Regions from separate parts of the Mycobacterium sp. IDUB_39 genome, predicted to be linked through region 1. Evidence: riboswitches for the same ligand, from Rfam matches in the RefSeq annotation. Region 1 holds a riboswitch; the other holds the start of a gene.
What was found. A riboswitch is a leader RNA that binds a small molecule or an ion and turns the genes downstream of it on or off. The one in region 1 is predicted to bind cobalamin.
Positions count from the first base shown of each region.

Region 1 (5,038 bases):
TGCGCGGTGTCGACGCGACGGTGAAGTTCGCGACGGCTGCACCCGACGGGGTGAAGCGCAATTCGGGGTCGGCGGTCAGGTTTCCGACGACGGTGATGATGGTGTCACCAGCCACGGTTTCCTCCTGAGATCTGGGTTCGGCTCTTCGCGCAAGCGCTCATCGCTGACGGCGTGCTCGAAGACTGCGGTCGCAGGCGAGCCTACGGAACTGCAACGACGAGCACGTGCTGTTGGCGACTAGTGCTTGTCGGTCCGCATGACCTTGGTCCGCAGCACGGACTCGTTCAAGCCGAGCTGGCGATCCAGCTCCGACACCGTGGCCGGTTCGGCCTTCACGTCGATGACGGCATAGATGCCCTCACCGTGCTTGGCGATCTCGTACGCCAGCCGGCGACGTCCCCAGATGTCGACCTTGTCGACGGAGCCGCCATCCTTGCGGATGACGTTCAGGAACGTTTCCAACGACGGAGCTACAGTCCGCTCGTCGAGAGTGGGGTCAAGGATGACCATGATTTCGTATGGACGCATAAGGAACCCATCACCTCCTATGGTCGTGTGCGGCCGCGGACATTCCGCGACAGGAGGGTCGCCTGCGTCGGCAACTGGGCCAGGTTACCCGACGAGCCCCCCACCTGCGAAATCGCGCTCCCCAGCCCCCGGGTCGTAGTTCACCTGCGGCCGCCCGGTGTCGGGGTGCGGACGCACACTGGCCACCACCCGGTAGACCTGCGCCAGAAGCTCGGGCGTCAGTACCTCCCCAGGAGGGCCGCAGCACACCTCGCGGCCCCCATCCAGCACATGGACCACATCGCAGAAGTGCGCGGCGAGGTTGAGGTCGTGCAGTGCGACCACCGCGGTGATGCCCAACGCGGCGGGCAGCGCCAGCACGTCGAACTGGTGACGGACGTCGAGGTGGTTGGTCGGCTCGTCCAGGACGAGCAGCCGGGGCTGTTGCGCGAGCGCACGCGCGATCAGAACCCGCTGCCGTTCCCCACCCGACATCGAGGCGATTGGCCGATCACCGAGATGGCCGACCCCGACCATCCGCAGCGCGTCTTCGACGATCCGCTCGTCGGCGGCGCCGTCCCCCTGGAACATTCGCTTGTAGGGCGCGCGTCCCATCGCGACGACGTCGCGGGCGCGCAGGTCGAAGTCGCCGGTGACGTCCTGCAGGACGGCGGCCACGGTGCGCGCGGACTGCCGCACCGGGATCGTCTGCACGTCGACACCGTCGATGTGGATCGACCCGCTCGTCGGGCGCAGAATCCGCACCAGGCTGCGCAGCAGCGTCGACTTGCCGCATCCATTGGGCCCGACGATGCCGATCACCTGGCCGGGCTCGGCGCGCACCGACACCTCGTGCAGGATGCGGCGACCGCCGAGCTCCACGCAGAGCCGGTCGGCACGCAGACGGGCGCCGGTCATGACCGCACCGCCCCGCGACGGGCGTCGCGCCGAATCAGCCACAGGAAGAACGGCCCACCGCATAGCGCGGTGAGCACGCCCACCGGAATCTCCTGCGGCGACGCCCATGTGCGCGCCGCGATGTCGGCCAGGACCAGGAACGACGCGCCCGCCAACGCCGCCGCAGGCAGCGCCCGGCGATGGTCGCTGCCCACCAGGAGACGCACGGCGTGCGGCAGGATCAGCCCGACGAACCCGATCGGACCGCTGACCGCGACCAGCACGCCGGTCATCAGCGATGCCAGCACGAAGGTCACCACCCGGAACCGGTCGGCGTCCACACCCATGGTCACCGCGGCCTCATCACCGGCCAACAGCACGTTCAGCGTCCGCGCGTGTGCCAGTAGATAGACCAGTCCGAGCAGCACCGCCGCCAGCGGCAGCCACAGCGAATTCCACTGCGCACCACCGAGACCGCCCAGCATCCAGGTCAGCACCTGACGCGCCTGATCGCCACTTCTGGCGGTCAACAGCATCAGACTGGTCACGGCCGACAGCACGTACGCGACGGCGACTCCGGCCAGCACCAGACGTGTCGTGGTGATCTGGCCGCCCGCGCGGGACAGGAAGTACACCAGGCCCAGTGCACCGACGGCACCGACGAACGCCGCAAGGGGCATCGAGGCCGCACCGAGAAACGCTCCCCCGGTGACGATCACGGCCACCGCGCCCACCGAGGCACCCGAGGAGACCCCGAGCAGGTACGGGTCGGCCAGCGGGTTGTGTACCAACGCCTGCAGCGTCATCCCGATCACCGCCAGCCCGGCACCGACCACCGCCCCGAGGACCACTCGCGGGCCGCGCACATGGGTGATGATCATCTGATGGTGCGGCGCCCCGCTGGCGTCGAACATGCCAGGGACCAATTGGTGCAACAGGTTTCGGGCCACATCCATCGGCGGGATCGAGATGGACCCGATCGCCAGGCCCGCCATCATGCACGCCGCGAGCAGCAGCCCCAGCGCCAGTAGCACCAGCGGGTAGGGCACGCGGCGTCGGGACGTCACCGGAAGCGGGCGGGATGCAACTGCTCGGCCAGTGGCCCCACCGCGTACGGCGCCCGCACCCCCAGCACGGCGTCCTGCAGCGTCAGCACGGCGAACCGGTCGTCTCGGATTGCCGGTACCGCAGCGAGTTCCGGACGGCTGCGGAGGAACTCCTTCTTGGCCTCGACCGATGGCGTGCCGAAGTAGTCGTAGATGACGATGACCTCGGGCTGCCGTTGCAGCACCTGCTCCCACGATACGTCGGCGAACGTCTCGTCGAGGTCCCCGAAAATATTCGTGCCGCCGGCCAATTCGATGATCTTATTGCCGATGCCCTGGCGACCCGCCGTGAACGCGGTGGCATCGCCACTGTCGTAGACGAACACCTTGACGGGGTCGACGCCCTCGATGCGGGCAGTGGCCTCGGCGACGCTGGCTGCCATGTCTGACACTAGGGACTCGGCCCGTCCCGGGACGCCGAACAGCTTCGCGATGGTCCGCACCTCGTCGTAGACGTCGTCCATCGTGATCGGCTCGGTGGCGCAGTACTCCGGGTTGAGATAGGTGGTGATGCCCGTATCGGCGAAGGCGGCGCGTGATCTGCCCGCCGACTCATCGAAGGAGCTGCTGTATCCGCCGTAGACGAAATCCGGTGCCAGCTCCAGGATCTGCTCGAACGAGGCGTCCTTGTTGGACAGTTCCGGGATGGCGCGGTAGTCCTGCTCGTACTTCGGTAGCGGCGGGTTGTCCGGGTACACCGTGGCGACGATGGAGTCGCGCAGGCCGAGCGCGAGCATCAGCTCCACCGACTGCTGGTAATAGCCCACGGCGCGGGTCGGTGCCGCCTGCAGCGTCACCTCGACACCGCAGTTGTCGACCGAGACGGGGAATCCCGGCGCGGCGGTGGCACTGGTGTCAGCACCGCCCCGCTCGGCGCACCCCGCCAGCAGGGGCAGGGCGAGGGCAGCGATCGCCAGCAGGCGCATCGGCCGGGAGAGAAGGGTCGGGCATGGCATTGCATCGGCTCCATCCGGGATGTCCACGTCCCAGAACGAGGTCCGGCGGGAGCAGTATCCTGACTCCTGGATCGATGCTCACCCCGACCTTCCAGCCTTGACGGCCGTGGTCGACAGCGGGGTTCGCTCCCCAGTCACAGTGGCGGGACCGCGCCGGTTTCGCACCGGCTTCCTGACTGCCCATCGGAGCCGGTCGGCGACCGGCCATCTCGACACTATCGGAGATGTGTCGCTCACCGCGCCGTCAGGTGGTGAGAACAGCCTCACGCTCGGCCGGTGCGACGGGTTCCGGTTCGCTTCGGGGCCGCAGCCGGGCGGGCCACCAGGACGGGAACGCATCGGGGGCGCGATCGAACACGCCACCCGACGGGTCGTCGACACGGCCGTGCAGGCGGACCAGATCCAGCTCCGGCCGGTAGATCTGCCGGACCACCAGCACACAGAGGCCGACCACGGCGATATCGCGCAGCAGCACCGTCGTGGTGAACCACTCCTGGGGCAGACCCATGTTCTGCTCGCCGTACAGATACAGCATTCGCGGCATCCACACCAGCGCATCAATCGTCATCCACGCCAACAGGATTCGGCGGTGTGGCAGCGCCAGCGCGGCCAACGGCACCAACCACAACGAGAACTGCGGGCTCCACACCTTGTTGGTCAGCAGGAAGGCCGCCACGACCAGGAACGCCAGCTGGACCAGCCGGGGTCGGTGCCTGGCGGTCAGACCGATGTAGGCGATCCCGGCGCAACACACCGCGAACAGCACCGCGGTCACACTGTTGAGCACGGCGGGGGGTTCCCAGAAGCCCAGGTTCTGGTCGAACCCGCCCCACCCGGTGAAGGACTTCACCACGTTGTAGATGGAGTCCATGTCATCGCCGCGACGGGTGTTGAGGCGGAAGAACTCCGACCAGCCGCGCGGGAACATCACCATGATCGGCAGGTTGACCACCAACCAGGACAGCACCGCGGCGATGGCCGTCTTCCCGACGTCGCGGACCCGCCCCGTGCGCACGCCCAGGATCACCAGCGGGATCAACAGCAGCAGCGGAAAGAGCTTGAGCGCCACGCCGATCCCGATGAGCGCCCCGGCGAGAACTGGTTTTCGCCGCGACCACGCCAGCAGCGCACCCACCGCCGCCGCGACGGCCAGGGCGTCGAAGTTGGTGAATATCTGGAAGATCAACAGTGGCGAGGCCGCCACCACCGCGGCGTCCCACACCCGCCGACCAGCCAACAGCGATGTCGCCCACACCGTCGCCATCCACGCCAACGCCAGACCGAACGCGGCGATGTTGAAGAACATCACCACCTCGGCGACGATCGGCACCGACACCAGCTTCGTCAACGCCGTGTAGGTCTTGGCCAGCGTCATCGACACATATTGGTACATGCCGGTGAGGACCGGATACTCCATGTACCTGACGGCCGGCGTGCCGTCGTACTGAATCTGCTGCTGGCCCTCGGCGTTCTTCTCGATCCAGCTCGACTTGTACGGGAACTTCCCAAGATTGAGCAGTTCGGCGGTGTAGAGCGGCACGGTGTCGGAGTAGCAGAACTCGTAGTAGGCGC
Region 1 covers NZ_JBVAXF010000008.1:130,736-135,773, forward strand. The annotation lists gene ACZY0X_RS26785 (single-stranded DNA-binding protein) at 1-115, opposite strand, end outside; gene rpsF (30S ribosomal protein S6) at 238-528, opposite strand; gene ACZY0X_RS26795 (ABC transporter ATP-binding protein) at 613-1,425, opposite strand; gene ACZY0X_RS26800 (FecCD family ABC transporter permease) at 1,422-2,453, opposite strand; gene ACZY0X_RS26805 (ABC transporter substrate-binding protein) at 2,468-3,466, opposite strand; cobalamin riboswitch at 3,498-3,686, opposite strand; gene ACZY0X_RS26810 (glycosyltransferase family 87 protein) at 3,711-5,038, opposite strand, start outside.

Region 2 (5,038 bases), on a different contig from region 1:
TGCGCAACCACGACTACGACCACGTGGTCGCGACGATGGATTACCACATCGATCCCGGCGAGCACTTCTCCGAGCACCCCGATTACCAGGACTCCTGGCCGCCGCACTGTGTCGTGGGTACCGCGGGCGTCGAGTTCCATCCGGCGTTCGATCCGTCCGCCGTCGAGGCCGTGTTTCACAAGGGCCACCACTCGGCGGCCTACAGCGGTTTCGAGGGTGCGCACGCCGAGGACGGCACGGGGCTGGCCGACTGGTTGCGCCAGCGCGGTGTGGACGCCGTCGACGTGGCGGGCATCGCCACCGACTACTGCGTGAAGGCCACCGCGGCCGATGCGGTCGCCGCCGGTTTCACCACCCGCGTCCTGCTGGATCTGACGGCGGGGGTGTCGCCGGCGACGACCGCGCAGGCGGTCGACGCGCTGCGTGCCTCGGGCGTCGTGATCGGCTAGCTGCGGACCTCCCGGGCGGCGCTCACCAGGTGCCTCAGCGACGCCGTCACCTCATCGGTGGTCCGTGTCTTCAATCCACAGTCTGGATTGACCCAGAGCCGTTCGGCGGGAACGGACTTCAGCGCCTCCCGCAGCGATGACACCATCTCGTCGACACCGGGAACACGCGGTGAGTGGATGTCGTAGACACCCGGTCCGACGCTGTTGGCGAAGCCCACCTCGTTGAGGTCACCGAGCACCTCCATGTGTGACCGCGCCGCCTCGATCGACGTCACGTCGGCGTCCAGGTCGGCGATCGCTCCGATCACCTCGCCGAACTCCGAATAGCAGAGGTGCGTGTGGATCTGGGTGGAGTCGGCGACCCCCGACGTGGACAGCCGGAACGCGTCGACTGCCCACCTCAGGTACTCGTCCTTGTCCTTCGATCGCAGCGGTAGCAGTTCACGCAGCGCGGGCTCGTCGACCTGAATGATCGCGATACCCGCCGCCTGCAGATTCACCGTCTCGTCCCGGATCGCCAGCGCCACCTGGGCCGCGGTGTCGGCCAACGGCTGATCGTCGCGGACGAACGACCACGCCAGGATGGTCACCGGGCCCGTCAGCATCCCCTTCACCGGCTTGGCGGTGAGCGACTGCGCGTAGGTGATCCACTCGACCGTCATGGGCGTCGGCCGGCTGACATCGCCGTACAGGATCGGCGGACGCACGCAGCGGCTGCCGTAGGACTGCACCCAGCCGTTCTGCGTGGCGAAGAACCCGTCGAGCTGTTCGGCGAAGTACTGCACCATGTCGTTGCGCTCGGGCTCGCCGTGCACCAGCACGTCAAGACCCAGGTCCTCCTGAAGCTTGATGACGTCGGCGATCTCCGCCTTCATCCGGCGCTCGTACTCCGCCGCATCGATCTCGCCGGCCCGCAGTGCGGCCCGGGCCACTCTGATCGCCGATGTCTGCGGGTAGGAACCGATGGTCGTGGTCGGCAGGTCGGGCAGCCGCAGCCGTTGGTTCTGCGCCTCGCGGCGCTGCGCCGCCGGACCGCGCGTGGTGCCGGATGCGGCGATCGCGGCGATACGCGCGCGGATCCGCTCGTTGGACAGGCGCGGGTCGGCACGCCGTGAGGCGATGGCCGCGTTCGATGCGGCGACCTCGGCGGCGATGGCGTCCCGCCCGTCCCTCAGACCGCGCGCCAACGCGACCACTTCGGTGACCTTCTCGGAGCCGAACGCCAACCAACTGCGCAGCGCGGTCTCGAGCCCGGGCTCCGCGTCCAGTGTGTATGGCACGTGCAGCGTTGAGCAGGACGTCGAAACCGCCACTGCACCCGCCGATCCCACAATCGTGGCTAGCGTGCCCAACGCCGCCTCCAGATCGGTGCGCCAGACGTTGCGGCCGTCGACGATCCCGGCGACGACGGTCTTGCCCGCCAACTCCGGGACAGCGGCCACTGCCGATACGCCGCCCGCGACCAGGTCGACGCCGATGGCCTCAACGGGCGTCCGCGCCAGTGCGGGCAGCGCATCGGTCAACTCACCGAAGTAGGTCGCCACGAACAGCGCCGGCCGCTTGGCCAGCCCGCCAAGCAGTCCGTAGGCGCGCTCGGCCAACTGCGCGCCGTTGTCGAGGATGTCGGTCACCAGCACGGGCTCATCGAACTGAACCCACTCCACGCCCTCATCCACGAGGACCTCAAGCAGTTCCGCATACACGCCGAGCAGGTCATCGAGACGTGCGATGGGCGCACCCGCCCCGTCGACGGCCTTGGACAGCGCGAGGAACGTGATGGGTCCGACGATGACCGGCCTGGCCGGAATGTCGAGTGCGCGTGCCTCTTCCAGCTCACCGAGGAGCTTGAGGGGATTGAGTGCGAACCGCGTCCTCGGGCCGATCTCGGGAACCAGGTAGTGGTAGTTGGTGTCGAACCACTTGGTCATCTCCAGCGGCGCGACGTCGTCGTTCCCACGGGCGGCGGCGAAGTAGCGGTCCAGATCGCTGGAATCGGCACCGATACCGGCCACACGCTCCGGCAGGGCACCAACCAGCACGGCGGTATCAAGCATCTGGTCGTAGTAGGAGAAGGTGTTAACCGGCACCGAGTCCAGGCCCGCGGTGACAAGCGACTGCCAGGTGTCGGCACGCAGGTTCGCCGCAAGGGCCTCGAGTTCGGCTCGCTCGATGCGACCCGCCCAGTACCTCTCGACGGCACGCTTGAGTTCCCGATTGGGGCCGATCCGCGGTGATCCGGTGATGGTGGCGGTGAACGGTCTAGCTGTGGTCATGCAACGTCCTCTTGACGAGACGGATGGATATCACCAAGAGACGTCGAACCGAACGCGATCATTCCACTGGAGTAACCGCTTCGGCCACTGCCCATTCCACGAGGCGATGATCCACCGAACGCGGCGCGTCCGGTACGGCTGGCAGGTCTTCGGACTCACAGGCGCGCACGATGCTCGTGCACCTACTGGCCGTCGCTTCCCAGCCCTCGCGGGCCAGTGCTGATGACGGCGGTCGTTCCTGCATACCGCTGCGGGACAGTCCCGGATTCCCACCGGGTTCCCTCTTGCGATGTCGCCGTCCGAGGACGACGACAAACCAGCTGCACTGGCCAGCGTATCCCTAGTGCCGCGTCGGGTCGACGGGCCGCCCGGACCACTGCGGTGCACGACCGGCCTGGAACGCCCGCACGCCCTCGCGGGCGTCGTCATGGGCCATGAGTACGCGGTGGATGGCCGTCTCCCGCTCTCCGACCGCGGCGGAGTCGAGTCCAAACGAGTCCCACAGCAGTCGCTTGCTCGCCGCCACCGACATCGGCGCGGTATTGGTCGCGATGTCGTTGGCGATCTCCAGGGCCGCGGGCAGCACCTCGTCGGCGGCCAGCACCCGGCTGCCCAGCCCCAGCGCCACGGCGCGGTGCCCGTCGAACGTCGCGCCCGTCAGCAGGATCTCCGCGGCGTTCGCGATGCCGACGAGACGAGGCAGCACCCAGTGCGAGTACGCGTCGCCGACGACCCCGCGACGGACCTGCACGACGCCGTAGGTCGCGTCGGCGGCGAACAGGCGGATATCGCACTGCAGAGCCAGGGTGAGACCCAGCCCGATGGCGTGACCGTTGACCGCGGCGATCACCGGCTTGCTCAGCGTCCAGGCAGGCACCGCGACACCCGCGGCGGTGAAGTCGGGACCGGTTCCGGCGAAGGTCTCCTCGCCCCCGGCGAGGTCGGCACCCGCACAGAACGCGGGCGGAGCACCTGTGAGGACCACCACGCGGACCCTGTCGTCGGCATCGAGCCTGGTGTACGCGTCGGCCAGCTCCTCGCGCATACCATCGCCGACTGCGTTGCGCTGCGCGGGCCGATTCAGCGTGACAGTGGTTACACCGCCGCTCGCGCTGGTTTGCAAAGTGCGGTAAATGGGCAGATCAGCGGGTGCGGACAAGTGGCGTACCTCCAATGTGAGCCTCTCGCCCGCCATGCTCCCGCACCCTGGCACGTCGTATCGTCGACTTGGTCCGGATATCTCCCAGCAAGAAGGGTGCCCCTTGACCCAAGTCTCGAGTCCCAACGCCGTTCCTCAGGAGGTCTGGCGCGGCAAGGCCTACCCCCTTGGCGCCTCATATGACGGCTCCGGCACGAACTTCGCGCTGTTCAGCGAGGTCGCCGACCGCGTCGAGCTGTGCCTGTTCGACGCGGATGGCACCGAGACCCGGCTGACCCTGGAGGAGGTGGACGGGTTCGTGTGGCACGGCTTCCTGCCGAACATCGAGCCCGGACAGCGGTATGGGTACCGCGTGCACGGCCCCTTCGACCCCGCCGAGGGCCACCGGTGCAACCCGACCAAGCTGCTGCTCGATCCGTACGCCAAGGCGATCGACGGCATCTTCGACTGGAACCAGTCGCTGTTCGGCTACGACTTCGGTGACGAGGACAGCCGCAATGACGACGACTCCGCCGCGAGCATGCCGAAGTCGGTGGTGATCAACCCGTTCTTCGACTGGGGTATCGATCGTCCGCCGAACCACGAGTACGCCGACACCGTCATCTACGAGGCCCACGTCAAGGGTCTCACCGAAACCCATCCCGACATCCCCGAGCAGATGCGCGGCACCTACGCCGCCGTCGCCCATCCGGCGATCATCGAGCACCTCAAGGCACTCGGCATCACCGCCATCGAGTTGATGCCGGTGCACCACTTCGCCAACGACTCGACGCTGATCGACAAGGGGCTGTCGAACTACTGGGGTTATAACACCATCGGGTTCTTCGCACCCGACCCGAAGTACAGCAGCAGCGGCACCCCCGGCGGCCAGGTGCAGGAGTTCAAGGCCATGGTCCGCGCCCTGCACGAGGCCGATATCGAGGTGATCCTCGACGTGGTCTACAACCACACTGCCGAGGGCAACCACCTGGGCCCGACACTGTCCATGCGCGGCATCGACAACGCCGCCTACTACCGGCTCGTCGACGACGACAAGCGGTACTACATGGACTACACCGGCACCGGCAACAGCCTCAACGTCGGCCACCCGCACTCGCTGCAGCTGATCATGGACTCGCTGCGCTACTGGGTCACCGAGATGCATGTCGACGGGTTCC
Region 2 covers NZ_JBVAXF010000001.1:1,288,943-1,293,980, forward strand. The annotation lists gene ACZY0X_RS05995 (isochorismatase family protein) at 1-449, shown strand, start outside; gene metE (5-methyltetrahydropteroyltriglutamate--homocysteine S-methyltransferase) at 446-2,722, opposite strand; cobalamin riboswitch at 2,846-3,058, opposite strand; gene ACZY0X_RS06005 (enoyl-CoA hydratase/isomerase family protein) at 3,063-3,917, opposite strand; gene glgX (glycogen debranching protein GlgX) at 3,856-5,038, shown strand, end outside.
Region 2: it holds a riboswitch for cobalamin, as region 1 does, so the genes downstream of both, metE (5-methyltetrahydropteroyltriglutamate--homocysteine S-methyltransferase) here and ACZY0X_RS26805 (ABC transporter substrate-binding protein) in region 1, are expected to answer to the same signal.